DNA from 3 places in the Candidatus Palauibacter polyketidifaciens genome. Region 3 is predicted to be linked to each of the others. Evidence: riboswitches for the same ligand, from Rfam matches in the RefSeq annotation. Region 3 holds a riboswitch; each other region holds the start of a gene.
The links. Region 3 has a riboswitch for S-adenosylmethionine ahead of metH (methionine synthase). Riboswitches for the same ligand answer to the same signal wherever they lie in the genome.

Region 1 (7,525 bases), on a different contig from region 3:
GGGACGGAGGAGGTGCCCTGGTATCTGCGCAGCCACGGGCGCGCGAACCGGAGCGGCGACGCCTGGCTGGATCCGGAGCCGCCGGGGGACGAGCCGCCGGATCGCTTCGAGTACGATCCCCGCGACCCGGCGCCGTCGCTCGGGGGCAACCTCTCTTCCCGGCTGATCACGACCCACGCCGAGACGCCGATGCGGGGCGGCCCCGTCGAGCAGGCGCCGCTCGAGCGGCGGCCCGACGTGCTCGTCTACACCTCGCGGGCCCTGGAGAGCGATCTGGAGGTCACGGGGCCGGTCGAGGTCGTGCTCTACGCCGAGTCGTCGGCGCGCGACACGGACTTCGTGGCGCGGGTGACGGACGTCGATCCGGCCGGAGGATCGTTCGTCCTCACGGAGGGGATTCTGCGCGCGCGGTATCGTGGCGGGCTCGACCGAACGGAGCTTCTGGAGCCGAACGTAGCAACGGAGTTCCGCATCCAGCTCTATCCGATGAGCCACGTGTTCCGCGCTGGCCACCGGATCCGGCTTCAGATCACGAGCAGCTGCTTCCCCCGCTTCAGCCGCAACCTCAACACGGGAGAGGACGTGGGGACCGGCACGCGCATGCGGACGGCCCGCAACACGGTCCTGCACTCCGCCGCATATCCTTCATGCGTGCGGCTTCCCGTCGCGACGGCGCCATTCGGCTGAGCGTCGCCGCCGGGCTGGGCGTCGCCTCGCCGGCATCGTCATTTTGCCGGCATCGCCGCCTCCCCGGCGTCAGAGCGAGGCTCGAAGGGCTTCCTCGTAGTCGGGCGCGTGTAGCAGGAAGGCGTCGTGCCCGGCGTCCGAGTTCAGAATCCGCAGGTGCGAGGGCGCGCCGATCCGATTTGCGGTCTCCCGGAGCAGCCAGGGCGGCACCAGCGTGTCCTCCTCCCACCCGATGAGCCAGGCGGGGACGCCGAGTTCCTCCGGACGCAGGTCGCACAGATCGACCGAAGCCGACAGCGTCAGAAAGGTCTCCGCCGGGAACCGATCCGCAAACTCCCGTCCCCGTTCCTCCAGGTAGCGGCCAACGGCGTAGACCGGGGCGCCATCCTCCCACTCCCAGTCGTGCGGGAAGCGGGCGTCGAGCCCGGCCGCCGACTTGTAGGTCGTGAACGCCAGCGCCCTGGCGAGAGCCACGCCTTCGCTCCCCCGGCCGTGCCGGAGCGCGAACTCGACGATCCACCGTTGCACCGCGTGTATTCCGATGGCCTGCGGATGGCCGCGGTGCGCCGCGCCGATCAGAACGACGCCGCCAACACGGGCGGGATGGCGGACCCCCATCGCCAGCGCGACCATCCCCCCGTACGAGGCGCCCAGCATGCGGTGGGCCCGTTCGACGCCGAGGTGGCGCAGCACAACCGCCACGGCCTCCGCCTGATCGCCGGGCGTGATGTGAATCCGGTCCGGCGAAAGACCCTTCGAAGGGTCGGCGAACTCCGTCGACTCGAACGTCCCGGGAGACCCGAGGAAGTCGATCGCGAGCAGCCGCCAGCGGTTGGTATCGATGGCCAGATCCGGGCCCACCAGCTTCCGCCACCAGCCGGGCGCTGGATCCAGGACGTTCGCGCAGACGTGGCGGTCGGCGGAGATCCCCCCCATGGCGACGAGCAGCGGCGCGCCCTCGGGCCCGGCGAGCTCGTAGCGCACCCGGAAGCGAGCGTCGACCCCGGCCGCGAATTCCGGCCTCCACTCCGCCGGCATCGCGACGGCACCCCTCCGACCCTCCGGCAGCACGGCGTTCAATCGGCTTCTCCATGTTTTGCGCGACGCCAACTCCGGAGCAGCCGACCGACCCGTGCGGGTGCGACGCTCATCTCTCGGATCCCCGTTCAAGGGTCCGCAGGAGTTGGCACCGCTGGGCTGCGCGTGAACGCGCGTGCCCCGGTTGCCCCGGCTTCAAAGGGCCCGTCCCTCAGCCGGTCTCGATGAGTAGCGGCCGAACCTGGCGGCTTCGGCAGCGGAGGTCAACTTGACGCGCGGCCCACGACCCTGTAGCCTCTGCGCCCTCAACGCTCATCGAGACCGGTCGAGGGACAGGCCCGAAGACACCGGGGCAACCTGTGGAAGGTGGCTCTTCCACTGATGTGCCAACTCCTGCGACGGATGTGATCCGTTGGTAGATGAGTCGCCCGCCGCGCTTCGTTAGCACGGCAGCTGTCGTTTCCAGGGCGTCGCTTCTCCGGAGTCCGCTGAGTGTGAATCGAGACTCGGGGAGGCGTTTCATTGCGCGAAGTTCGCCGCGTTCACGTACTCAAATTCGGCTCATCCGTGCTGGCGCGTCCGGCCGCGTACCGGTCGGTGGCCGAGGAGATCCGGGCCGAAGTCGCCGGTGGCGCGAACGTCGTCGCGGTCGTGTCGGCCATGGGTGACACAACCGACGATCTGCTCGCCGCGGCGCGCGAAGTCGCTCCGTCGCTCCCGGACGATCTCATGGGGTCGCTTCTGGCGACGGGCGAAGAAGCGTCCGTCGCCCTGCTCCGCCTCGCGCTGGCGACGGCCGGCGTGCGCGCCGTGGGCATGTCGTTCTGGCACCTGCCCGTCCGCACGCAGGGTCCGCTGGGATCCGCCGATCCGGTGGCGGTGGATGCCCGCCGGATCGAGACGACCTTCGCGGCCCACGATGCGATCGTCCTTCCCGGGTTCGTGGGCGTCGACGAGACCGGGGTGACGTCGCTGCTGGGGAGGGGAGGATCCGATCTCACGGCCCTCTTCCTGGGCCACGCGCTCGGCGCGACAGAGGTTCGCCTCGTGAAGGATGTGGACGGGATCTTCCCGGCCGATCCGAAGCGGTTCCCCGACATCGCGCCGCTGCGCACGGCGACGTGGAGAGAGGCCCGGCGGACGGCCGGTGGCGTCGTCCAGGACCGGGCGCTGCGTTTCGCCGAAGACCACCGAATCCCGTTCCGCGTCGCGGCCCCCGGCGGCACCGGCACGTGGGTCGGCCGGCACGACCCGGCACATGACCGCAACAGCGGCCGGAAAGCGAGCGCCCGATGCGCATGACCCGTCGGTTGGACGAACGCCTGCCGGTCGCCGTCCTGGGCGCGACCGGGATCGTCGGACAGCGGCTGATCCGGATGCTGGACGGGCACCCCTCCCTCCGGCTCGCCTCCGTCGCGGCATCGGAGAGGCGCGCGGGCGAGAGGTACGGCAACGCCGTCCGTTGGAGCCTCGGCGGCGACCCGCCCCCGGAGGCGGCCGGACTGCCGCTCCGCGTCGTCACGGACCCACCGGAATGCCGGATCGTGCTGTCCGCGCTTCCGTCGGGGGTGGCGCGCGAACTCGAGCCGGCGCTCGCGGAGGCCGGGCACATCGTGAGCACGAACGCCTCGGTTCACCGGCTGAGGGCGGACGTGCCGCTGCTGGTGCCGGAGGTCAACCCGCAGGCGCTGGCCCTCACCGCCGAACAACCCTGGTCGGAAGGGGGAGGCCGGCTCGTCGCCAACCCGAACTGCGTGGTTGCGGGACTGGCGCTGGCCCTCGCCCCGCTGCACGACGCCTTCGGGATCGAGGCCGCCACGGTCGTCACCCTCCAGGCGGTGACCGGCGGCGGCCTGACCGGAGTCGGTTCCGTCCAGATCGGGGGAAACGCCATCCCCTGGATCCCCGGCGAGGAAGAGAAGATCGAACCGGAACTCAACAAGATCCTGGGGTCGGAGATCGCCGTGGCGGTGAGCGTCAATCGAGTCGCGGTGCTTGACGGCCACACGGCGAACGTGTTCCTGAAGTTCGCGTCCCCGGCGAGTCCGGGAGCCGCGGCCCGGGCGCTGGCGGAGTTCCGGGCTCCGCCGTCGCTGCCGGCCCTGCCTTCGCTTCCCGAACGGCCGCTCATCGTGCGCTCGGAGCCGGACCGTCCGCAGCCGCGCCTGGACATCGGCGCGGCCGGCGGGATGGCGGCGAGCGTGGGCAGGATCCGCGCCGCGCCGCCGCACGACCTCGCAATGACCGTGGTCGCGCACAACGGCGTCCGGGGCGCGGCCGGCGCCTGTTTGGCCAACGCCGAATTCTGTCTCGCGGGCTGCGCGCGGGGCTGATCGACACGGAGTACAGCTCCGCGTTCGACGGCCGTCCCGCAGCGACGAAACGATCGGCCGGAGGCGCGGATATTCACCGCCCGAGAGATCGGGCCCCATTGGAGAGAAGACGGAGATCATGAGAGACGAGACCGTAGCAATCCACCTCGGATACGAATCCGAGCCCACGACGCACGCGGTCGCGGTGCCGCTGTACCAGACCGTGGCGTACGAGTTCGACGACGCGCAGCACGGCGCGGACCTCTTCAACCTCGAGGTCGAAGGCAACATCTATTCCCGCATCATGAACCCCACGCAGGCCGTCCTTGAGGAGCGACTCGCCCAGCTCGAACGCGGCCTGGCGACGCTTGCGCTCTCCTCCGGCAGCGCGGCCGTCAACTACTCGATCCTCAATCTCGCCGCCTCGGGCGACAACATCGTCTCGGTGCCCCAGTTGTACGGCGGCACCTACACGCTCTTCGCCCACATGCTCCCGCAGCTGGGGATCGAAGTGCGCTTCGCCGAGGGCGACGGCCCGGACGACCTGGCCAAGCTGATCGATGACCGTACGAAGGCGGTGTTCGTCGAGAGCATCGGAAACCCGGCGGGCAACATCGTGGACCTCGCGGCCGTCGCCGACGTGGCGCACGCCCACGGCGTCGCCACCATCGTCGACAACACGGTCGCCACGCCCGCGCTCCTCAAGCCGATCGAACACGGCTTCGACATCGTCGTGCACTCGCTGACGAAGTACATCGGCGGGCACGGCAACTCCCTCGGCGGCGCGATCGTCGATTCCGGGGAATTCCCGTGGACCGAGCACGCGAGCCGCTATCCGCAGTTCACGACGCCGGAGCCCAGCTACCACGGGGTCGTCTACACGGAGGCGCTCGGGCCGGCCGCCTACATCGGGCGGGCGCGCACGGTACCGCTGCGCAACACGGGGTCGGCGATCTCGCCCTTCAACGCGTTCCAGATCATCCAGGGGATCCAGACACTGAACCTCCGCATCGAGCGCCACTCCGAGAACGCGCTGGCGGTGGCGAAGCACTTGGAGGACCACCCGGTCGTGGAGTGGGTGAGCTACGCCGGACTGCCGGGCGATCCGTACCACGAGCTGGCCCTGAAGTACCTGGGCGGCCGGGCCTCGGGGATCCTGACCTTCGGGGTGAAGGGCGGCTTCGAGGCGGGCGTGAAGTTCTACGACGCGCTCGAGCTGTTCAAGCGGCTCGTGAACATCGGGGATGCCAAGTCGCTGGCGTGCCACCCGGCCTCCACGACGCACCGGCAGCTCACCGAGGAAGAGCAGATCAGCGTCGGCGTGCGTCCGGAGACCATCCGGCTCTCCGTAGGCATCGAGCACATCGATGACATCATCGAGGACCTCGACCGCGCGCTGGACGTGGCGGCGTCCGCCCGGCCGGTCGCCGCATGACCGACCCGAGCGGCCGCCGTTGACCGTCGGGCGGGGCGCCGGCTACGGTAGCGGACGCCTCGCCCGACCGCGGCAACCTCACCGCAGGAGCGTTTCCATCCCTTGAGCGCCCTGGATTGGCTGATCGTCCTCGGACTGAACGGTGCGATCATCGCCTACGGGCTGCGCCGCGCGCGCGGCACCTCCACGAGCGGCGAGTGGTTCCTGAGTTCGCGCGCGCTTCCGTGGTGGGCGGTCGGCCTGTCCCTGTTCGCGACGAACATGGACAACTCGGAGTTCGTGTCGGCCACGGGGACGATCGCGAGCGAGGGCCTGCATTTCCTCTCCGCGCACACGTTCGGCGGACTCGTCGGGGTGACGATCGCGACCTTCCTCATCGTCCCCGCCATCTACCGGGCCGGGCTGTACACCAACTCCGAGTACCTCGAGCACCGCTTCGGTCCGGGGACGCGGGTCCTCGGCGCGCTGATCCAGATCCAGTACCGGACCTCCGTGCTGGGACTCATGATCTGGTCCGTCCATCTCACGCTGGTCGGGGTCGGCGGCCTGAGGCCGGCACTGTCCTGGGCACTGATCGTGTCACTCGTCCTCCTGTCCGGGGTCTACACGGCCGTGGGCGGGTTGCGGGCCGTCGTTGCGACGGACGTGCTGCAGAGCGTGCTCGTGATGGCGGGAGGTCTCGCGGTGTGCATCGCCGTGTGGCAGGCCGTGGGCGGCTGGAACGCGATGGTCGCGCAACTGGAGAGCCTGGGGACGACGGCCGAGGGACTCGCGCCGGGGCTCGCCGCCGCGGACCTGGTCCATGTGAGCGCCTTTCGGGGACGGGACGGGACCACGTCGCCCGCCGTCATCTTCATCGCGTGGATCCTCATCTCCTCCGGCTGGTGGACGGTGAGCCACACCTCGACGCAGCGGATGATGGGCGCCCGCTCGCTGTGGGACATGAAGATGGCGGGGGTCCTGGGTGTCGGCGTGAGCCTCGTCATCCTGCTCTTCACGGGCATGCTCGGGCTCTTCGGGCGGGCGCAGTTCCCGGTTTTCGCCCGGCCCGACGAAATGTACCCCCACCTGATCTCCACCTACCTCGGGATCGGCGCCAAGGGGCTCGTCGTGGCCGGGGTCGTGAGCGCCGCGGTGAGCACGTTCGACTCGATGGGCTCTTCGATGTCGGCCGTCTTCACGCGTGATATCTATGCACGCTTCATCTCGCGGGACCGACACGACGCCCACTACCTCCGCGTGGGACGCATGGCGACGGTCGCGATCCTGGTGCTGGGGTTCGCCTACTTGCCGCTGATCCTGCGCGCGCCGACGATGCTCGCCGCCTTCCGCTCGGTCACATCGGTGTTCGTCACGCCGCTCCTCATCGTCTACCTGGTCGGCGCCGTCACGCGCACGAACCGGCGGGTGGGGATGGCCGGCCTGGCGACGGGGGGGCTGTACGGCGTCGTGGGTTTCGTGGACCGCGAGGTGATCGACGTGTCCTGGCTGCCATCCTGGCTGACCGGTCAGTGGGAGGCGTTCGTGTGGGCGGTCGCGTTCACGGCCGCCGGCTGCGCCTTTGCGGCGCTCCACCCCCGCTGGCGGGAGACGGTCGGTGTCGGGACGGCCGGTGTCGAGGCGGCTGCCGGCGACGCGTCGCCCCCGGGCGCCGACGACTGGCTGGCGAAGAGCTCCGGCGAGCTCGGCCCGATCCGCCTTCACCCCTTCAGCGAACGCGTGCCGCTGTTGGCCAGCCCCGCGCTCTACACGGGACTTCTCGCCGCGATCTCGGCCTGGCTCGTCTTCGGCGTGTTCTGGTAACCGCAGTCGCTGCGCGAGGCGTGACACTGGCGCGCCGCCCACCCGGGCCGCAGCCTTGGGCGACGCCGAAGTGAAGTCCTGGCAACCCGCAGAAGTTCGGACCCGCACGCTGGGAGACCCATGAATCATCCCGCAGCAGGCCGCGATCATCTGGAGTACTGGCGCCGCAACCTCCGCTATGTGGGGACGCTCCTCGCGATCTGGGCGCTGGCGTCCTACGGCGCCGGGATCGTGTTCGCCGATGCGCTCG
Region 2 (7,525 bases), on a different contig from region 3:
CCAACTATGTCGCCGTACCCGTACGTCTCCAGATGTCTCGGCGACGCGTTGGGGAGCGCCTCCGACACCATGACGGTGACGGTGTCCCGTGCACGGCGGAACCTGCCGCGATTCCAAATCCTGATCGGCCGTTCCAGCCGCACAAGCAGAGAGTCGTGAGTCTCGGCGGTGGCCATTGAGTCCAGGATCGGAAGGACGGACTCGTAGAGTGCGAACGCCCGCCGCCGCTCGTCGGGCGTCGTCAGACAATCGGTCTGCTCCGTGACCATCAGTTCCGGGAGCGGCACCGGCCGCACCGGGACCTCAAGGCGCAGCGGGCCGGACGCCTGCGCGGAGTCGATGCGGACCGGGCCGGAGATCCAAGACTCGTAGCCGATGCGCGACACCCGCACGCGGTAACTGCCCGGCGGCGGCAGCGGCAGGCTGAACGCGCCGCTGGCGTTCGACAGCGTCTCCCAGACGACGACGCCGTCGGGACCATCGACCGACACGACTGCCCCGTCCACCGGGGCGCCGTCGCCCTCGGACATGAGGATGCCCGTCAGCCGCGCGACGGGCTCCTGAGCGGCGACCGCGGGCGCAAGCAGGCCCAGCGCGAAGCTCGCGACGAAGGCCGCGCCGATGGATGCGGGCGCGGTCAACGTCCACCTTTGTCCCGCTGCGACCGGAAGATCGCGAGGATTCTGCCGCTGTGCGTTAGCGGAACAGCCTTCGGCTGGACGTACGCTCCGAGGACGACGTCGCTACGAAAGAAGATGGCAAGGCGTGGGCGAACGATCCTCCACTCGCGCACAAGCCACCCACCACCTTCGATTCGCTCGAAGTGGAGGGCGCCGCCGTAGTCCGACTCGATCAACTCGATCGCGTGGAACCTGACGCGACGCCCCAGTTCCTCCTGGCGCCGCGATAGTACATGACTCTCCAGGTTCGGCAGCAGGTATCTCCGCAAGAACGGACGCAAGGAGGTATACCTAAACTCCAACTTCTGCGGTTCAACGGCGACCGTATCGATCCACAGGACGCCCTGGACATCGACCACATCGCGGTCGAGCCTGGGCTGGAAGGACAGCCCCGCGGTGACCTCATCCTCTGCCTTCGTGGTGCTGAGGCAATGCGTCGCGAGGAAGCCCGGCGACGCCAGCGCTTCTCCGTCAGGGGCGTAGAAGGTGGTGGTTGAGTCGTTGACCGCCTCCGCGTACCCGAACGCCTCGAGGTGTGTCGGCGCCGCGTTGTTCAGGGCCTTCGGCACGACAACCGTTACTGTGTCCTGCACATATCGGAAGCTGCCGCGTCTCCACACCCTGACCGGTCGATCCAGCCGAACGACCAGAGAGTCGAAGACCTCTTCGGCCGACATCGAGACGAGGGCGGGGAGAACCGATTCGTAAAGTTCGAACGCACGCCGCCGCTCCTCGGGCGTGGTGGGACAGTCGGTCTGCTCCGTGACCATCAGTTCCGGGAGCGGCACCGCCCGCACCGGGACCTCGAGGCGCAAGGGGCCGGTCGCTTGGGCGGAGTCGATGCGGACCGGGCCGGAGGTCCACGACTCGTAGCCGATGCGCGACACCCGCACGCGGTACGTGCCCGGAGGCGGCAGCGGCAGGCTGAACGCGCCGCTCGAGTTGGACAGCGTCTCCCACACGACAACGCCGTCGGGACCGTCGACGGACACGACCGCCCCGTCCACCGGCGCACCGTCGCCCTCCGACAGAAGGATCCCCGTCAGCCGCGCGCCGGGCTCCTGCGCGGTAACCATGGGCGCAAGCAGGGCCAACGCGAGGCTCGCGGCGAGGGCCGTGCGGACACCGGCGTAACGAATCATGCGGTCATCCGCCGGCGCGCCTGACCCGTAGTACCTGAACCGCGGGCACGTCGAACGCATCGCGCACCTCTGCCCACACCCGGTCTCCGCTCACGGCGAGCAGCCGGGCATCCTCGGGGGCCGCCACAGTCGACACCTCGCCCGCGCGACCCTCCCCGGAGATGACGATCCACTCGTTCGACCGACCGGACGGGTCGTGAATCTGAAACCACATGTCGCCGTTCGGGTCCATGATCACACCCTCGTCGATGATGCCCCGCCCGCGATTCTCGACCGGCGGGTAGTGGCCGGGCGCGTCGAGCGCCTCCATCACCGCGCCGACCGCCGCCGCGCGGCTGGGGAACGCGCCGAGTTCGACCACCCGCTCCACGGCCTCGAGATCTTCCGCCCACGCCCGGATCTCGCCGGCGTCGAGGGGGCGCGGCTCGTACGACACCTGAACGGTGTCCACGATACCTCGCAACACGTCGTGCCGCTCCGCGACGAAAAACGCTGGCGAGCCCGCTGGCGTCGGACGCCGGATGACCGCGACGCGCCGCCCGCCAGGCCCCACGGCGATCATATCGCTGTGAGAAAACGGATTGCGCAATCGCAGGCTGCCGTCTCCCGTTGGCACCGGGGCCGCGACGGATCGGTCCCGAAGCTCCAGAAGCGCAAGCGGAGCGCCTTCTGGAGCGCCCCCCCGCTCGACGCGAAATGCGAGCACCTCCGCCAGCGCGTCCGTCTCCGCCCACCTGAAGGCCATGATGCTGTGGTCCGCCAGCGCCGCGAACGGTCGCACGATCTCGCCACCCGCCGTTGCGGCATCCCATGTGGCCGGGCCAAAGTCCGCCAGACTCTCCCCGGTCGAAGCATCGTAGAGGTTGACGCGGCGCCGCGCATCCGCGACCCACAGCGTGTCGCGCCCCAGCAGCCCGAGACGCCACGGCGAAAGCAATTCGCCCGGCCCTTCGCCCCGCCGACCGATTCGCTGCCGGAACGCCCCGTCCGCGCCGAACGCCAACACGCCCTCCGTCCGGGCATCGAGCATGAACGTCGACCCGTCCGCGGCGTGAACCAACTGCTCAATGTACGTGAGGGGCACACTGTCGGGGACCGCCAGGCGGGAGACCGCGACGAGCGTGTCGCGACGTTCCTGGGCCGGGAGGCCCTCGGCTGCGGCGAAGACCGCCACAGCGGCAAGCACCGCTTTGATCATGATCCGATCTCCTATCCGTACTCTGAGCCACCGATGATCGGAAGAAGCCCCGGGCCTCGGTTTCCTCCGATCATCGGCAACGCCCGAGCGGCCTCAGATGACGATCGACTCCGTCCGGCGACGCATGTCCTCCGCCTCATCCGCACTGTAGGCTCTCGCTACGATGCGGTTCTTGCAGTCACGAACGTGTTGGAACGTCGACTGCGGTGTCCCGGGTGCGTCGGAGGTTACCGATGCGAATGTTCGCTCTCGCACGAGCGCGCCGTCCGCACCGACGGATGTGGACTGGGCGCGCGTGATGCGAGGATCACACCACAGGCGGCCCCACGAAACACAAAACGAAATGCCCCCCCATTCGCCGCTATAGCACGAGTCGTTGAGATACGGACCGTCAGATGTACACTCAGCCGTCAAGGAATCGCACGTCTCACACCACTGTGCTTGGACGGTGTCCGGCGTCAGAGCTGCGACGCCGAGGATGATCGCGCCGGCGATCATCCAGTTCGAGATCTTCTTCGTCAGCATGTTCCGCTCCTTCGTTTCGGGTTCAATCCCTGGCCCGGGGTGGCTGCCAAGTCCATTCGTAGGTGAGGATCTCGACGCGGTCCGTCCGGCGGACGGCCAGCAATTGCCGCCGGTACGGAGAGGTGTCGAGAATCCCGAATGGCACGTCGATGACCCGTCGGCGCCTGAACGCGCCCGATGAGTCGTAGAAGACGAGGTGACGCCGGTCCGAAGCGAGATCGGCGAGCACCTGGACGAAGCCGGAGTCGAGGGCGAACACGCCCGTGCCGATCCACGGGTCGCTCGCGTAGTAAGTTTCGTTGCCGGCGGGGATACGCCCCGCCGGTGTGCGGTCGCTGCCGTCCGCCGCGGCCGACCATGCGAACGGAAATTGGCGGGACGAGACGATGATGCCGTTTGGCCCGCTCGACACGGAGATGGCCACGCTGTCGGACCAGGCGATCGGCAGATCCACGCTCGACGCGGAGAAGGGTGTGCCGCCGTCCCTCACGAGCGAGACCCGCGTCGTCGGGATTCCGTCGGACCCGCCGCGGTCCGTCCCGCTGGCGGACACCCAGCCGGCCGCGTCACGAGCAGCGGGCAGGCTCGGGTCGGGGCCGGTCCAGGCGGTCGCGCGGCATTGGTCATCGGAGAAGCGGATGATCCGCGGCTCATCCGCCCCCGCCATGCCCCCGTCGATGATCTCGATGACGGGCGCTCCTCCCGCCGCCGGGGTGCTCACGAACGCCGCTCCGAGCGGCGCGCGGATCCTCTCGGGGCACACGGCGCGTGCCTCGGCGTGGCGCGTCGATGCGACCCAGACCGTATCGCCACTCCAGAACAGGCTGGCATCCCCTCGCGGAGACAGCGCGCCGCCGCGAACGAGGATGTGCCCGGGCATTACGTGCCTGCCGGATTCGGTTAGCACCAGGCGGCCCGCCTGTGCGGACACGCGCCCGTTCGCCGCGATCCACGCCGTGCAGCAGATGGCGATCAAGCCCTTGTATGATCTGGCCCGTGGTCGTCGCATGTCCCCGTGCGTCTGCTCTCCGCCGTCGCCTTACGATCCACGCCTGACCTGGATCGGTTCACACGAGGGAAAAAACCGAAAGCCACGTGAGGCTCTCGACAATGTCAAAACCGATGGTTGGGTGTATCAAAAGTGTTGGTTGGCCGCCTGCGACCGCCCGAGGAGCGCCGGATCGTCCCGCTCGTGCGATCCGTTCCGACGGGGCGCGGGACGCTTTCGAGCGCTGGACCCGGAAGCGGGACAGGACGCCGTATTAGTTGACATCCGATGGCCACTCCCGTAAAACTGCCCGCACGACAACTCATCGAGACCGGCTGAGGGACAGGCCCGTTGACGCCGGGGCAACCTGCGGGAAGTGGCATTCCCGCAAAGGTGCCAACTCCTGCGGTGGACTCGCTTCCACCGTGAAGATGAACCGCCCGCCGCCCTTCGGGGCGGTAGCCGCAGTCACAGGGTGTCGAATCTCCGGAGTCCGATGAGGTACACTCGAGACTCGGAGAGGTCACCATGACCCACCGCTCTGCCGCTCGCGTTGCCTCGTCCCCCGTCACACGCGCTGTGCGGGCGGGGCTTGGCGTCGACACCGCCCATCGGGCGGTCATGCCACCGATCCATCTCTCCACGAACTTCGTCTTCGACGCGCCGGGCGTATACGCGAAGTACGACTACACCCGCACAGCCAACCCGACGCGGGATCTCGCGGCCGAAACGATCGCCGAACTCGAGGGAGGGTGCGGTGCCGTGATCACGTCGTCAGGAATGTCGGCCATCGCCGTGTCGACGCGCCTGCTTTCAGCGGGCGATCTGCTCCTGGCGCCTCGCGACTGCTACGGAGGCAGCCACCGCCTCTTCTCCGCCGAGGCGAACCGTGGCGGGTATCGCGTCGAGTTCATCGACCCGTGGGAGTCCGCATCGCTCGAACTCGCGCGCCGACTCCGGCCCCGGATGATCTGGATCGAGACGCCCAGCAACCCACGCCTGCGGATCACCGACATCGCCGCGTGGGTGCGAGTGGCGCGCGACATCGGGGCGATCTGCGTGGCCGACAACACCTTCCTCTCGCCCGTCAACCAGCGCCCGTTGGAGTTCGGCGCCGATCTCGTCGTGCACTCGACGACGAAGTTCCTGAACGGCCACGGAGACGTGGTGGGCGGGGCGGTGGTCGCCGCGGATGAGGATCTGCTCGAAGAAATCGCCTGGTGGACCAACGTCATGGGTGTGTCGGGGGCTCCGTTCGACTCGTATCTGACGCTCAGGGGAATGCGGACCCTCCACGCGCGCAGCTGCATGCACGAGGCGAACGCGCTCCGCATCGTGGATCTGCTGGACCGCAGCGACGTCGTCACGCGCGTCTATCACCCGAGCCTGCCCGATCACCCGGGGCACGATATCGCGCGGCGGCAGCAGACGGGGTGGGGCAGCCTCGTTTCGTTCGAACTGCGCGGCGGACGGGCGGCGGTGGACGCCTTCGTGGACGTGCTCGAGTACTTCGCCCTGGCCGAGTCGCTGGGTGGCGTCGAGAGCCTGGTCGCGCACCCCTGGACGATGACGCACGCGTCGATGGATGAACCCGCCCGCCGGGCGGCGGGGATCGGCGAGGGACTGCTCCGGTTGTCCGTGGGGATCGAGGCCTGTGAGGACCTGGAGGCCGATCTGAAGCGGGCACTCTCGGCGGCTGAGCGTCCGCCAGCGCGTGCCGCGCGGGTGCCCGCGGCTCAACGTTGACCGGGTGCCGCGCGTTCTCTAAGGTGCCGCCGCCGCGGCCGCTCTCGGGCGGTCCGGCGCGCCGATCCGCGGGACGGAAGGGGAGCCATGGCAAACCAGGTCGATGCCGGACGATCCAGGCGCCGCATGCGCTTGCTGTCCGGAGTCCTGGTCGCCCTTTCGCTCGTCGTCGTCGGCCTCGCGGAGGGTACGCATTCACACGACGACGCGGCCGATTCCCCGGCGGCGTGTTCGATCTGCGAACTGGCGCACAAGGCGGACCCCGTGGTGTCCTCGGCGACGCCGACCGTCATCGAACCGCGTCTCGTGCCGGCTCCGGCGCTTCGGGGGCACCGGCTGAATGCCCGGGCCGCCCATCTCTCCCCCCACCGTAGCCGGGCTCCTCCGCTTCCCATCTCTCTGTAGCGAAAGTCTGTAGCGAAGCCGCACTGCCGGTCCGGAGACCGGCAGGAGACTTGTCGCCCGCGCCGGTGACGGCGCGGCCAACGCGAGAGATGGAGATCCATGCAGACCGCCGAATCGGGAGCGGGACAACCGCCCCTTCTCGAGGCCCGCGGGCTCAGCAAGCGCTATGGTGCCACGCAGGCCCTCGATTCACTCGACCTGGCCATCGAGCCGGGAGAGGTCTACTGCCTCCTCGGCCCCAACGGGGCGGGGAAGACCACGACGATCAACCTTTTCCTGGGCTTCGTGCCGCCCTCCGGAGGCCAGGCCCTGGTGTCCGGCATGGACGTGTCGACCCACGACCGCGAGACGAAGCGCCGGCTCGCCTACATCCCGGAACAGGTGATGCTGTACCGCAACCTCAGCGGGCTCGAGAACCTCGAGTACTTCGCCGCCCTGGGCGGGAAGGGGTCGCTGGGGCGGGAACGCCTCGCCGACATCCTCGTCGAAGCCGGCCTGGAGCGCGACGCGGTCGACCGGCGCGTGTCCGAGTACTCCAAGGGCATGCGGCAGAAGGTCGGGATCGCGATCGCGATGGCCAAGGAAGCCGACGCCCTTCTGCTCGACGAGCCGACCTCGGGTCTCGACCCCAAGGCCTCCAACGAGTTCTCGGCCCTGATCGAGCGGCTCAGGAATGACGGCGTCGCGGTGCTCATGGCGACGCACGACCTGTTTCGCGCCAAGGAGACCGGAACGCGTGTGGGCATCATGCGCTACGGAAGCCTCGTCACGGAGCTGGGCACGGACGAGATCGGCCACGCGGATCTCGAGCGCGTCTACCTGGAACACATGCACGACTAGC
Region 3 (7,525 bases):
TTCGCGAGGAGGCTCTGGTAATCGTCCGCCGCCGCCTCGAAGCGGGCGCAGAGGGCCTCCAGGCCGATCCCGGCCGTCACGGCGAAGGCGCCGCTCCAGTCGGTGGCGCCCGAGATCTCGGGCAGGACGAAATCGGCCAGGCTGACGTTCGCACCCGATGAGCGGTCCATCTGCTGCCGGAGGTGCGGAACCCGCAGCAACTCGCGGCGGCCGCCCTCCGGAGAGAAGAGGACGAGGTCGTCGCCCCGCGCGCTGGCCGGATACAGCCCCGCGACCGCCCGCGCCGTCAGGGACTCGTCGGCGACGATCCGGTCGAGCAGCCCGCGGGCATCATCGTACAGCGACCGCGCCGCCGCCCCTCGTTCGGGATGGTCGAGCAGCGTGGGGAAGCGTCCCTTCATCTCCCATGTCTGGAAGAAGGGGGTCCAGTCGATGTATTCGACCAGTTCCTCCAACGGGAACGGGTCGTACACGTGCACGCCGGGTTCCCGGGGGGACGGCACCGCCACGGCCGCGTCGACCGAAAGCCGGTTCGCGCGGGCCCGCTCGAGCGTGGCGAGCGGGCGCCTCCCCTCGCGGTACTCGGCCCGCACGCGCCGGTACTCGGCGCGGGTCCGCTCCACGAACTCCGCTCCGTCGCCGCCCAGGAGCTTGCCCACGACCCCGACGGCCCGCGAAGCGTCGAGCACGTGCACGGTCGCCCCCGAGTACCGTTCCTCGATCTTGACGGCGGTATGCTTCCGCGAGGTCGTCGCGCCTCCGATGAGGAGGGGCACCGCGAACGCCTCCCGTTCCATCTCGCTCGCCACCCGCACCATCTCGTCGAGCGACGGCGTGATCAGGCCGCTGAGCCCGATCGCGTCCGCGCCGTGGGCCCTCGCCTCCGCAAGAATGCGGTCCGGGGGGACCATGACGCCGAGATCCACGGTGTCGTAGCCGTTACACTGCAGCACGACGCCGACGATGTTCTTCCCGATGTCGTGGACGTCCCCCTTCACCGTCGCGAGGAGAATCGTCCCCTTCCCCTTCCGGGCCACCACTTGGGAACCGGAGTTGGCACCCGCCGCGGAGGTCGCCCGTGCCGCCTTCTCCGCCTCCAGGTGAGGGACGAGGAAGGCGACGGCCCGCTTCATCACGCGCGCCGACTTCACGACCTGGGGCAGGAACATGCGACCGCTCCCGAACAGGTCGCCGACGCGGTTCATCCCCGCCATGAGCGGCCCCTCGATGACCTCCAGCGCCTTGCCGTACAGGAGACGGGCCTCCTCGGCGTCCTCTTCGATGTGTTCGACGATCCCTTCCACGAGCGCGTGCTCGAGCCGCGTCTCGACGCCCTCCGAACGCCAGGCGTCGTCCACCCGCGTCTCGATCCCTTCGTCCCGGATCCGGCCCGCGAGATCCGTCAGCCGCTCGGTCGCGTCGGGCCGGCGGGCGAGGAGCACATCCTCCACCGCTTCGAGCAGTTCCGGGTCGATGTCGTCATAGAGCGGAAGCCGTCCCGCGTTCACGATCCCCATGTCGAGTCCGGCCGCGATCGCGTGGTACAGGAAGGCCGTGTGCATCGCCTCCCTCACGGCGTCGTTTCCCCGATAGGAGAAGGAGATGTTGCTGATTCCGCCGCTCGTCATCGCGCCGGGGAGTTCGTTCTTGATCCGGCGGACGGCCTCGATGAAGGCGACCCCGTACCCGTCGTGTTCCGCGATCCCCGTGCCCACGGCGAAGACGTTGGGATCGAAGATGATCTCCCCCGGACGGAACCCGGCGCCGAGCAGGAGGCGGTAGGCGCGGGCGCAGATCTCCAGCTTGCGGTCCACAGTGTCCGCCTGCCCCCGTTCGTCGAAGGCCATGACGATGACGCCGGCCCCGTAGCGGCGGATGAGGGCCGCCTGCTCGAGAAACGCCTCCTCCCCCTCCTTGAGCGAGATCGAGTTCACGACCGCCCTTCCCTGCGTACACTTCAGCCCCGCCTCGATGACCTCCCAGCGCGAGGAGTCGATGACCGTCGGGACGCGGGCGATGTCGGGTTCCGCCGCGATGAGGTTCAGGAAGCGCGTCATCGCGGCCTCGGAGTCCAGGAGACCCTCGTCCATGTTCACGTCGAGGAGTTGCGCGCCGTTCAGCACCTGGTCGCGCGCGACCTCGACTGCTTCGTCGAAGGCGTCCTCACGGATCAGCCGCGCGAAGCGGGCCGAACCCGTGACGTTGGTGCGCTCGCCGATGTTCACGAACAGCGTGTCGGGCCGGATCGCGAGCGGCTCGAGACCCGAGAAGCGGGGCAGCGGATCGATCAGGGGCACGGGTCGCGGCGGCACACCGTTCATGCGCTCCGCGATCGCCCGGATGTGTTCCAGCTCCGTCCCGCAGCAGCCGCCGACGAGGTTGAGGAGCCCGCGATCCGCGAAATTGCCCAGCAGGTCGGACATATGGGCCGGCGTATCGTCGTATCCGCCGAACTCGTTCGGCAGGCCCGCGTTGGGGTGGCAGCCCACGGGAACGTCGGCCACGGCGGAGAGTTCCGCGACGTAGGGCTCGAGTTCCTCGGCTCCGAGCGCGCAGTTGAGACCGACGAAGAGGGGGTCGGCGTGACGGATCGAGAGCCAGAACGCCTCGACCGTCTGCCCCGAGAGCGTGCGTCCCGACAGGTCCGTGATCGTCCCCGACACGGCGATGGGGATCTCTTCGCCAAGCTCCGCGCCGACTTCGAGGATGCCGCAGATCGCGGCCTTCGCGTTGAGCGTGTCGAACACCGTCTCGACGAGCAGCACGTCGGCGCCGCCTTCCAGCAGCCCCTCCGCCTGCAGGCGGTACGCGGCGGCCAGTTCATCGAAGGTGACGGCGCGGAAGGCGGGGTCCTCCACGTCCGGAGAGAGGGACGCCGTCCGGTTCGTCGGACCCAGGCACCCGAGTACGAAGCGGGGACGGGTCGGGTCCCTGCGCGTGAAGTCGTCGGCGGCCCGGCGTGCGAGCCGCGCGGCCGCCACGTTGACTTCGCGGATCAGGTGCTCGTTGCCGTGTTCGGGCGAGATGCCGTAGTCCGCCTGGGAGATGGCCTGGGCGTTGAACGTGTTCGTCGTGATGAGATCGGCCCCGGCCTCCAGGTAGCTGCGGTGGAGGGACGCGATGTCGTCGGGACGGGTGACGCACAGCACGTCGTGGTTCCCGAACAGCGGCTGCGGATGGCCCGCGAGCGGGCCCGCGCGATAGGCCGCCTCGTCGAGGCCCAGCCGCTGGATCATCGTTCCCGTGCCGCCATCCATCAGGAGGATGCGCCGGTCGAGCGCCTCCCGAATCTGTGCGACGCGTTTTCTTCGGCCTTCGGACACGACGTTCACCCCAAAAAAAAGCCCGGTCGCCAAAGAATCGCGCCCGGGGCGTGGCTCTTTAGCGATTGTTTTGCGTGGCTGCAATCCGCCTCAAATCACCACGTCCGGATTCCCCCGGCAGACGCCAAACTAGCGCTCTCGCGGCGCCGACGAAACTTGGATCGGACTCCATTAAACGATGTCGCGGGAAGATGTGTCTGGCCTTACATGCAAAACTGGCGTCTGGCGAGCCGCGCGGTGCTCCTCTCCGCGGCTCTCGCGATAAACGGGGTGGGGTGGGGGCTTCACGGGCAGCAGGAGGGGCTCTCACCGCCCGAAGGACCCGAAGCGACCGTCTTCAGGGGAGGCGTGTATCCGGCGGCCGTGGACGCGGTGCGCCGCGAGGGCGCGCTCTCGATCGACGGCCGACTCGACGACCCGGCGTGGCAACCGGCCCCCATCATCACGGACTTCGTCCAGGGCGTCCCGCTGGAGGGAGCGGATCCGTCGGAGCCCACCGAGGTCCGGGTCGTGTTCGACGACGGCGCGATCTACGTCGCCGCCCGCTTGTACGAGAGCGACCCAAGCGTGATCCGGGCGCGTCTCACCCGCCGGGATGAACGGGGTTCCTTCGATTCCTTCAAGCTCTCCCTCGATCCGAACCGGGACGGGCTGACCGGCTACGAGTTCGAGGTCAGCGCCGCCGGCGCCGAGACGGACCGGTACCTGTTCGGCGATACGCAGGAAGACGTGAACTGGGACGCGATCTGGGACTCCGCGGTGCAGGTCGACGACCGAGGGTGGACGGTGGAGATGCGGATCCCGCTCTCCCAGATCCGCTACGAAGCCCGCCCCGGCATGCAGACGTGGGGCATCAACTTCGAGCGGCGGCGTCTCGAGACGAACGAAACGGACTACTTCGCCCTGCAGTCGCGCACGGCCCGGGGGCGAGTCAGCCAGTTCGGCACGATCGACGGCCTGCAACTCCCCCGATCGAGCCGGAGGTTCGAGGTCCGGCCCTTCGCCGTGTCCCAGTACCACACCGCCCCCGCGACGCCCGGGAACCCGCTGTTCGACGGCACCGAGATGGAGCCGCGCGGGGGGCTCGACATGAGCATGGGGATCGGCTCCGCCTTCAGCCTCGATGCGACGGTTTATCCCGACTTCGGCCAGGTGGAGGTGGACCCCGAGGTCATCAACCTCACGGCGTTCGAGACGTTTTTCCCGGAGAAGCGCCCCTTCTTCGTACGCGACGCGCAGATCTTCACCTTCGCCGGCTCGCGCGGCGGCCGCTTCGGTGGCGGCAAGGCGCTCTTCTTCAGCCGGCGGATCGGACGGGAACCGCGGGGATCCGGACCTTACGAGGCGGACTTTCACGACGAGCCCCACGTGACGTCGATCCTGGGGGCGGCGAAGCTCACGGGCAGAACCCGGAGTGGTCTCTCCGTAGGCGCCCTGGCGGCGGTCACCGGACAGGAGATGGGGCAGGCGTTTTTTGCCGAGGATGATTCCCTCGGAAGGTTCGTGGCCGAGCCCCAGGCCGAGCACGCGGTCGTTCGGCTGCAGCAGGATTTCCGCGGGGGCGCGAGCAAGATCGGCGTGATCGGCACCGGGCTCAAGCGGGAGCTCCCGGGAGACGGATCGTTCGATTTCCTCCCCTCCGAGGCGTTCAGTTTCGGGGTCGATTTCGAACACCAGTGGGGCGGACGCCGCGGCCGCGACTATCGTCTGTGGGGGTTCTACTCGGGCAGTCTGGTCCAGGGATCGAGCGATGCGCTCCTCCGGCTGCAGCGCAATCCCACGCATTACTTCCAGCGCCCCGACGCGACCTACCTGGCGGTCGACTCCACCGCTACTTCCATGTTCGGGAGCGACTGGCGGGTACAGCTCGAGAAGGAGGGCGAGCACTGGACCTGGGGCACATGGGCGGGCCAGCAGACACCGGGCTTCGAGGTCAACGACTTCGGTTTCCTCACGACCGGCGAGCGGCTCGACGTGGGAGCCCGTATCGGATACCGGGAGATCAGGCCGGGCAACCTGTTCCGAAACTACAACATAAGCCTCTTCACCTACCACAACTTCCGTCACTCGCTGCTGGAGAAGGTGTGGGGTCCGGACCATTTCCGCCGGTCCTACGACACGGGCGCGGCGTGGATGAGCGGAAGGTTCACCTTCCTGAACAACTGGGCCTTCAACCTCAACCTCTCGTATTCGCCCGAGTCCCAGTCCGACACGCAGACCCGCGGCGGTCCGCTCATGACGGAACCCGCGGAGTTCAACGTGCGGGTGGACGCGAACACGGATCGGAGCCGGTCGTTCCACGTGTCGCCGCGTTTCTCGTACCGCGTGGCGGCGCAGGGCCGGGGGCACGACTTCAACACGGGCCTGAACATCTCCTATCGGCCGCTTCCGAACTGGCGGTTTTCGCTGAGCCCGAACTACACGGACAGGCGGGATGCAGCGCAGTACGTGACGCGGACGAGCACCCTCGACTACCTGCCGACATACGGGACGCGATACCTGTTCGGAGACCTCCAGCGGACGGGATTCTCGATGGAGACCCGGCTGAACGTGTCCTTCACGCCTAACGTCAGCCTCCAGCTCTATGCGCAGCCGCTCCTCTCCGCGGGTGACTATCTCGGCTATCGACAGCTCGAGGCCCCCGGATCGTTCGACTTCGTCGAATACGCCGAGGGGCGGGCCTACCGCTTCAACGGCGTCGTCACCGGCTGCACGGACGGGACGACGTGCGCCTTCAACGGCTCGCGCTATTTCGACTTCGATGGCGACGGCACGCTGGACTACTCCACCCGGGACCGCGACTTCAACATCCGTTCTCTGCGCGGCAACGCGGTGTTCCGCTGGGAGTACCGCCCGGGTTCCGAGCTCTTCCTCGTCTGGCAGCACGCGCGCCGCGAGAGCGTCCCGCTCGGCAGTTTCGACCTCAATCGGGACCTGGAGGGGCTGTTCCTCGCGCCGGCCGAGAACGTCTTCATCGTGAAGGTGAGTCACTACCTCTCCATCTGACCCGCCCCGCCGAGCCCGGATTCTGGCGCGAGCCGTGCGGCAACGGCTAACGTCCCGCTAACTGACCGGGTCTTTCCGCGGCTGATGGACCCCGACCGTACGGGGTTCCCGCGCCGACACCGGATCGGGCCCGGAGTGATGAGTTGCGGAGCGACCCACCCCACGGAGACGAACGCCTTGCCGATGAGTCCTCTGTGCCTGACGGACGTCACGCTGCGGGAGATCGAACTCCCGCTCCGGGAGCGGTTCATCATCTCGTCCGGATGGGTCGAGAACCGCCGCATCCTTCTCCTTGAACTCCGCGACGAGAGCGGCGCCACGGCCTGGTCGGAGTGCGTGTGCGGGGAGGAGCCGAACTACTCCCCCGAGACCGTGGACACGGCGCGGCTGGCGTTGCGGCGATGGCTGTTGCCGCGGGTGCTGGGGCGGGAACTCGAGAGCCCGGAGGCGGTCAAGCCCCTTCTGGACGAGGGCGTTCAGGGCCACCCCATGGCCAAGGCCGCGATCGAGATGGGCATCTGGGGCCTGAGCGCGGAAGTCCGGGGCGTCTCGCTGTCGGAGCTCGTCGGAGGGACCCGGGAGCGGGTGCCGACGGGCATCTCGCTCGGCCTCCAGCCTTCGCCGGCCGCGCTCGTCGAGAAGGCGCGGCAGGCGGTCGAGCAGGGCTACGGGAAGATCAAGCTCAAGATCAGCCCGGAGAAGGACATCGAGTACGTCGCGGCGGTGCGCGAGGCGCTGGGGCCCGACCGTGAACTCGCCGTCGACGCGAACGCCGCGTACACGCTGGACGACACGGACCGCCTGGCGGAACTCGACGGTTTCGGACTGATCATGATCGAGCAGCCGCTGGCCGCAGGCGATCTCGTGCGCCATGCCCGGCTCCAGGAACGGCTCGCCACCCCCGTCTGCCTCGACGAGTCGATCGTGGACCCGGCGTCATGCGAGGACATGCTGGCGCTCGGCAGCGGGCGGATCGTGAACATCAAGCCGGGTCGCGTCGGCGGGTTCCGGAACTCCCGGGAGATCCACGACATCTCGGCGCGGGCCGGGGTCCCCGTCTGGTGCGGGGGGATGCTCGAGAGCGGGATCGGACGCGCCTACAACGTGGCGCTGGCTTCGATGGCAAACTTCCGGCTTCCCGGCGATCTGTCGCCGAGCGCCCGCTACTGGGATCGCGACGTCGTCACCCCTGAGTG

Region 1: it holds a riboswitch for S-adenosylmethionine, as region 3 does, so the genes downstream of both, RN729_RS07905 (alpha/beta fold hydrolase) here and metH (methionine synthase) in region 3, are expected to answer to the same signal.
Region 2: it holds a riboswitch for S-adenosylmethionine, as region 3 does, so the genes downstream of both, metB (cystathionine gamma-synthase) here and metH (methionine synthase) in region 3, are expected to answer to the same signal.

What each region holds. Positions count from the first base shown of each region.
Region 1 covers NZ_CANPVO010000025.1:33,796-41,320, forward strand. Annotated here, with positions in the region: gene RN729_RS07900 (CocE/NonD family hydrolase) at 1-687, shown strand, start outside; gene RN729_RS07905 (alpha/beta fold hydrolase) at 757-1,758, opposite strand; SAM riboswitch class I at 1,832-1,956, opposite strand; SAM riboswitch class I at 2,035-2,151, shown strand; gene RN729_RS07910 (hypothetical protein) at 2,248-3,027, shown strand; gene asd (aspartate-semialdehyde dehydrogenase) at 3,024-4,058, shown strand; gene RN729_RS07920 (O-acetylhomoserine aminocarboxypropyltransferase/cysteine synthase family protein) at 4,177-5,472, shown strand; gene RN729_RS07925 (hypothetical protein) at 5,575-7,275, shown strand; gene RN729_RS07930 (DUF4212 domain-containing protein) at 7,396-7,525, shown strand, end outside.
Region 2 covers NZ_CANPVO010000042.1:5,967-13,491, reverse strand. Annotated here, with positions in the region: gene RN729_RS11670 (carboxypeptidase-like regulatory domain-containing protein) at 1-641, opposite strand, end outside; gene RN729_RS11665 (carboxypeptidase-like regulatory domain-containing protein) at 638-1,822, opposite strand; gene RN729_RS11660 (6-bladed beta-propeller) at 1,827-3,020, opposite strand; gene RN729_RS11655 (hypothetical protein) at 3,114-3,545, opposite strand; gene RN729_RS11650 (hypothetical protein) at 3,568-4,521, opposite strand; SAM riboswitch class I at 4,853-4,971, shown strand; gene metB (cystathionine gamma-synthase) at 5,062-6,279, shown strand; gene RN729_RS11640 (hypothetical protein) at 6,367-6,684, shown strand; gene RN729_RS11635 (ABC transporter ATP-binding protein) at 6,784-7,524, shown strand.
Region 3 covers NZ_CANPVO010000039.1:110,212-117,736, forward strand. Annotated here, with positions in the region: gene metH (methionine synthase) at 1-3,323, opposite strand, end outside; SAM riboswitch at 3,362-3,435, opposite strand; gene RN729_RS11000 (DUF5916 domain-containing protein) at 3,531-6,329, shown strand; gene menC (o-succinylbenzoate synthase) at 6,513-7,525, shown strand, end outside.